DNA from 2 places in the Staphylococcus kloosii genome. Region 2 is predicted to be linked to the other one. Evidence: a T-box and tRNA genes for the amino acid it is inferred to sense, from the RefSeq annotation. Region 2 holds a T-box; the other holds one or more tRNA genes.

Region 1 (3,421 bases), 1.1 Mb from region 2:
AGTTTTACGGTGATCCAGATTTTAGTATCGTAAATAGATTACCTCATAGTATGCCACAATATCATGTTGGTCATATAAATAAAATTAAAGAGATACAAGAGCACATTGCTACAACATATCCGAGATTACGTATTACTGGTGCGCCGTTTGAAGCGGTTGGCTTACCAGACTGTGTTGCTCAAGCTCAAGAATCTGTTGAAAGTATGTTAGTTGAATTATAAAAAATATAGTTGAGGTGTGCATATATGCCATAAGGTATGTATGCAACTTCAACTTTTTAATATAAATGAGGTGAAAGATATGACAGATATCGTTATTGTACATTCAAAACTAGGGGATGCAACGAATCATTGGTATGACTGGTTACGTAATAATTTACAATTGGAAGGTTATAACGTTACATTGTTTGATATGGCAGATGCCTATTCTAAGCCATTAAAAGCTTGGGTAAAAGCAATGGACGAACAAGTTAGCATAAGTAAAAATGATACATATTTTATTACTCATGGTTATGGCACATTGGCTGCACTTAAATATTTAGAGTTACAAGAAATAGATCCTATAGAAGGTGTATTTATTATTTCTGGTTTTAAAGAAGATGCAACAGCTATTGATGACAATTTATCTGTAAATAATGAGAAGTTTGACTATGAAAATATTAAAAACAAAGCACAACAATTTTATGGTTTATGCGCAAAAGACGATAAATATATTTCATATAAAGAAACACAACGCCTAATGGATATTTTGAATGGTAAATGTAAAGTTACGTCTTACGGTGGTCATTTTATAGATGAAGATGGGTTCTCAACATTTATTACGTTACAAGAAAACATTCAAAAAATAATGGCTAAATAAAGGGAGGGGGCTCTTGAATTTCAAAAATGGGAATGAAGTGAGGGGATGTTTGAGCGTTATATGGGGGTTTTTGGATTAAAATTAATATAAATTCATCACTAAAATTAAAATATTATTGTTATAATCCTTTTTTACACTAAAAAGTTCAGGGAAGTTATTGACTATAGTACAGAAAATTAATATACTTAAAAAGGCTTAAAAAACAGTCGCGTTTTGCAAGTAACAAGTTGAAATTAAACGTTTTTGTTAACAAATAGTTCTTGACTTGATAGTGATAAACATGGTAAGATAATTTGGTAAGCCAATCGTAAAGAATTTAATATTATTACCGCGGGATGGAGCAGTTCGGTAGCTCGTCGGGCTCATAACCCGAAGGTCGGTGGTTCAAATCCGCCTCCCGCAATTACATATTTTTGGTCTCGTAGTGTAGCGGTTAACACGCCTGCCTGTCACGCAGGAGATCGCGGGTTCGATTCCCGTCGAGACCGCCATTATGGTTCAGTAGCTCAGTTGGTAGAGCAATGGATTGAAGCTCCATGTGTCGGCAGTTCGACTCTGTCCTGAACCATTACTTTTAACTTTGGCGGTTGTGGCGAAGTGGTTAACGCATCGGATTGTGGTTCCGACATTCGTGGGTTCGATTCCCATCAACCGCCCCATAATCGTTAACTAGCGGGTGTAGTTTAATGGCAAAACCTCAGCCTTCCAAGCTGATGTTGTGGGTTCGATTCCCATCACCCGCTCCATCTAATATTATTCCACAGTAGCTCAGTGGTAGAGCTATCGGCTGTTAACCGATCGGTCGTAGGTTCGAGTCCTACCTGTGGAGCCATGGCCCCGTGGTCAAGCGGTTAAGACACCGCCCTTTCACGGCGGTAACACGGGTTCGAGTCCCGTCGGGGTCATACAAACAGAAGTGAAAAATCGCTTCTGTTTTTTTATATTCTTATATGGAGAGTTGTCCGAGTTGGCCGAAGGAGCACGCCTGGAAAGTGTGTAGGCGCCACAAGCGTCTCGAGGGTTCGAATCCCTCACTCTCCGTAATTTCGATATTCCTCGTTATTCATCGTTTAACAGAACGTTGATATAACGGGGGTTTCTTATATATCGAGGTTCTTCGTTAAGCACCGTTTATGAAATTCTATGCCAATTTAACGCCAACGTCCTCACATTTTTTATCTCATTACGCCAATGATGTTGGCATTGCTTCTAATGCAGTCATGGCCTTATCTTTCTCTTTTTCAGCAGTTTCATATAACAAGTAAGAGTATACAGCCATCGTCGTTTTTATATTGCAATATCCTAATCGTTTTTATATTGCAATATCCTAATCGTTTTTATATTGCAATATCCTAATCGTTTTGAAATGTAATATATTGCAATATCCTAATCGTTTTGAAATGTAATATATTGAAATATCATTATGAAGTAAATAAAAGCAGTGTATATAGTAGACTTAGATAAGACTTTATTCAGATTTTTTTACTCAATTACAGTTTAATTTTTAGCTTTTCACTTAGAATATAAAATTCTTAAATTAATTGCTGTGGAGAATGTCTACCAGCAAATTGAGATTCAATCCATGATATGTTTTTAATTATTTTTATTGTCTAAAGAGTTAAATCTATGTTCAACATTTGAATACATATTATATACGGATAGCTTTTATTTGAAATAAGTATAAGCTAATGCATATTTTACTAATCAACGCTATATCTTTACTACTTTGGAATATTTAATATACTAGTTAACTTGTTGTAAAGTATTCTATAGATAGAAGATTTATTATATTCAACTTCAAACACTAGCTGCAAATAGTAATAGATGCACCATTTGCAGAAGTTAATGTAAATAATATTCTAAGTCAAACTTCATTCTGCTGCGTTGTTTGCTTAATCGATCTTAATATAGAAAAGAATGCAAACCAATTATTATCATGTAAATGTTTTAGGTGATAAAGATAAACGACAGTAAAAATATATTACAATTCATAACAAAGATTAAACAAGTAAATTTAAGTTAATTAACACAGACAAGTGGCTTTGAAATACCATCAAAATTTTATGATAAAAAGAGGTGGGTAATATGAGTGAATTTATAGAAAGAAAAGAATTTGATCAATTTGAAAAAAGAATTGAAGATAATTTTAAAAGTCTTAATTCTAAAATAGATAGGTTACCTATTACTTTTGAAGATAAAATAGAAAAACATGTTAATAATGCTAAGTTTCGAATCATAATGTGGATAATTGGTACTGCTATTGCAACTGGAAGTTTGATTTTAGGAGTTATAGGCTTAGGTGCTAAAATATTAGGGTTATACTAACACTCATTAGCTAGTGGATGTTTTTAAATTCTATAAAAAGCAATGTAGATATAATTATTAGTACAACTTACAATAAAAAAAGATATTAATGCTTCTGTCATTAGACACATTAAAAGAGTAGAACATAAATTAAAAAATTTTAATTTTAATAAAGCTTTGGATTTATATGAATATGAAAGCCCACCTAAATAAATAGGTGGGCTTTTTTGATGTTAAATATATTTCGAGAAAGTCCTTT
Region 2 (3,421 bases):
CGAAAATAGCGCCAACAATACACGATACAGTCCAAAATAAATATGCCGTTAAATTAAGTCCATGTAACCAACGATCATTTATCTGTTCACCTTTTAAGTGAGGTGTTATAGCAACTCCAAATGTTTCGTCAGTAACTAACGTTGCTAACCCTAAACGATTAAGCCAACCGTAATTTTTATATTGGGGAGCTAAGGTCATACTTAATAAAAACATCCTTGAATTAACTATAAAAGTCGTTAATACAATTGCAGTTATAGGTGTTCCAGCAATCACTAAACTACAAATAATAAATTGTGCTGCACCGGCATAAACGAGTAAGCATAATAAAATTATTTCTATAAGACTAAACTTAGATGCTACCGCAACGATGCCAAAAGAAAGTCCCACACCTGCATAACCTAATAATGTAGGTACGCATTCTTTAACACCTTGCCTAAATGTTAAATGCGAAGCCATATACTACCCCTCCCCTGCCTGTAAGCATATTATTGATAGTCTAATACAGAATATTTAAGCGAGCAATAAGGTAAGTCTACCGTTTGTCTGATGTAAGACAAACGGTAGACTAAAACCTACTATATTTTAGCCTCCCCTACCCTATTAAAAAGCGTTCCATCTCGTAGACAGAACGCTTGTAATAGCTATAATATATTATTATTTAACTACTGGACCTATTTTAGTTTTGCCACCCATAAATGGTACAAGTGCTTCAGGAATTGTAATTGAGCCATCTTCATTTTGATAATTTTCAACGATAGCTGCGAAAGTACGACCTACCGCTAACCCACTACCATTTAATGTGTGAACTAATTCTGGCTTAGATGCTTTATCTCTTTTGAAGCGGATATTTGCACGACGTGCTTGGAAATCAGTAACGTTTGAACAAGAACTTATTTCTTTATAATCATCATAGCTTGGTAACCAAACTTCTAAATCATAAGTTTTACTTGCACCGAAACCGATATCTCCTGTACATAAAATCACACGGCGATAAGGTAATCCTAATTCTTCTAAAATAGCTTCCGCATGAAGCGTCATTTCTTCTAATGCATCCCATGAATCTTCAGGCTTTTCATAACGTACCATTTCTACTTTATCGAATTGGTGTAAACGAATTAAACCTCTTGTATCTCTACCAGCTGAACCCGCTTCACTTCTATAACAAGCAGATTGCGCTGTGAATTTTTCAGGTAAGACATCAGGACCAATAATTTCATTTCTATAATAGTTAGTTAATGGTACCTCAGCTGTTGGAATAGTGTATAGACCTTCTTTTTCGACTTTAAATAAGTCTTCTTCAAACTTAGGTAATTGACCAGTACCGTACATTGATTCTGCATTAACTAATTGTGGTACCATCATTTCAGTATAACCATGTTGAGTCGTATGTTTCGTAACCATATAGTTCATTAATGCACGTTCTAATTGTGCACCTTCACCAGTTAAAAATACGAAGCGTGCACCTGAAACTTTTGCAGCACGTTCAAAATTAACCATTTTTAAGTTTTCTACTATATCCCAGTGAGGTTGAGCTTCAAAATCAAATGTTCTTGGTGTACCCCATCGTTTTAATTCAACATTATCTTCATCTGAATCGCCAACTGGCACATCATCATGAATTAAGTTAGGAATAGTAGCTAAATGATTCGTTAATTGTTCATCGACATCATTTAATTGTTCATCAAGTTGTTTAATCTTATCTCCTAATTCTCTCATTGCAGTGATCGCATCATCCGCATTTTCTTTATTACGTTTTTTCTGAGCAATCTCGCCACTTACTTTATTACGTTCTGCCTTCATTTCTTCAGATTGACTAATTAATTGACGACGTTGTTCATCTAAATTAAGTACCTCATCAACAACACTTTCGCTCATACCACGCTTAGCTACTTTGTCTTTAACTAATTGAGGTTCTGTACGAAACATTCTAATATCTAACATATCGTTCATTCCTTTCGATGTTTATTTGAGTGGAACAAAAAAAGACCACATCCCTAACACAAGGGACGTGGTCACGCGTTGCCACCCTATTTAACAGCCTAATTAAGACTGCGCTCTCACTAAAATAACGGTTAAACCGATTGTTCTCAAATATAGGTAGATTCATTTTAATGCTGATTACTTGTTCGCACCAACCACAAGTTCTCTGATATCAAGCATCTTAAAACTACTTAGCCTATGAACAATGCTTTATTTACTTAAATTAAATATAGCAAATTCAAATGTTATTTTCAAGCAACATTGTTACTCTGATTAAGCATTATAAGCTCTATCACGTAAATGTTGAGCAACCGCTGCAATGTCTTTATGGAATTGTCTATCTTCAGTAATCGTTGGAATGATATGTCTTAATTCATCATATTTCGCACGTGTTTTTGGTGATAATTTTTCAATGTCTTTATGCTCTACTGCTTGTAGCGCAATAATACATTCAATCGCAATTACACTTCTTGTATTTTCAATTATATTATAACCATGACGTGAGGCTATCGTCCCCATTGAAACGTGATCTTCTTGGTTCGCCGAAGATGGTATAGAATCAACACTAGCAGGATGGGCTAATGTTTTATTTTCTGATACTAAACTTGCTGCGGCATATTGCATAATCATTGCGCCACTTTGTAAACCTGGTTGTGGACTTAAAAATGCTGGTAGTCCATTATTCAATTGTGGGTTAACAAGACGTTCTAAACGACGTTCAGCGACGTTACCTAATTCACTTACTCCTATCTTTAAGAAGTCTAAAGCAAAGGCGATAGGTTGCCCATGGAAATTCCCACCAGAAATAACGAGTGTTTCGTCATCTTCATCAAAAATAAGTGGGTTATCGTTTGCTGCATTCATTTCAAATTCTAATTTCTCTTTAACATAGTTAAATACTTGGAAACTAGCACCGTGAATTTGAGGAATACAACGTAAAGAGTAAGCATCTTGCACTCGAATTTCACCCTGTCTCGTTGTTAATTGCGATCCTTCTAACCAGTCCAACATACGTGCCGCTACAGCAGTTTGTTCGTCAAAGTTTCTAACTTTATGTACATTTTCATTATATGCGTCTGTAATACCATTTAAAGCCTGATGCGTTAAAGCAGCAATCCATTCAGCTTGTAGTGCTAAATCTTCCGCTTCAATGTAATTAATGACGCCTTGTGCAGTCATTGCTTGTGTTCCATTAATTAATGCTAGTCCTTCTTTAGCTTGTAACTGTAACGGCTGTCTATTTAAATTACTTAAGACGTGTCTACTATCAACTTCTTCTCCTTGATAGAAAACATTACCTTCTCCAATTAATGCTAAAGCTAAATGTGCTAATGGCGCTAAGTCTCCCGAAGCTCCCAATGAGCCTTGTTGTGGAATGACCGGAATAATACGTTGGTTAATAAAGTAAACAAGTTGGTCGATAAGTTCGACAGTCGTTCC

Evidence for each region. A T-box is a leader RNA that pairs with one kind of tRNA and senses whether it is charged. The one in region 2 lies ahead of serS (serine--tRNA ligase), so its partner is inferred to be a tRNA-Ser.
Region 1: it has a tRNA-Ser gene. The T-box ahead of serS (serine--tRNA ligase) is inferred to sense a tRNA for this amino acid. The anticodon was not compared.

Annotation. Positions count from the first base shown of each region.
Region 1 is NZ_CP027846.1:1,354,334-1,357,754, forward strand. It holds gene hemY (protoporphyrinogen oxidase) at 1-221, shown strand, start outside; gene C7J89_RS06800 (RBBP9/YdeN family alpha/beta hydrolase) at 301-858, shown strand; tRNA gene C7J89_RS06805 (tRNA-Met) at 1,188-1,261, shown strand; tRNA gene C7J89_RS06810 (tRNA-Asp) at 1,274-1,349, shown strand; tRNA gene C7J89_RS06815 (tRNA-Phe) at 1,354-1,426, shown strand; tRNA gene C7J89_RS06820 (tRNA-His) at 1,442-1,517, shown strand; tRNA gene C7J89_RS06825 (tRNA-Gly) at 1,531-1,604, shown strand; tRNA gene C7J89_RS06830 (tRNA-Asn) at 1,616-1,690, shown strand; tRNA gene C7J89_RS06835 (tRNA-Glu) at 1,692-1,763, shown strand; tRNA gene C7J89_RS06840 (tRNA-Ser) at 1,811-1,899, shown strand; gene C7J89_RS06845 (hypothetical protein) at 2,944-3,183, shown strand.
Region 2 is NZ_CP027846.1:291,294-294,714, reverse strand. It holds gene C7J89_RS01520 (AzlC family ABC transporter permease) at 1-457, opposite strand, end outside; gene serS (serine--tRNA ligase) at 656-1,942, opposite strand; T-box leader at 2,001-2,193, opposite strand; gene hutH (histidine ammonia-lyase) at 2,255-3,421, opposite strand, start outside.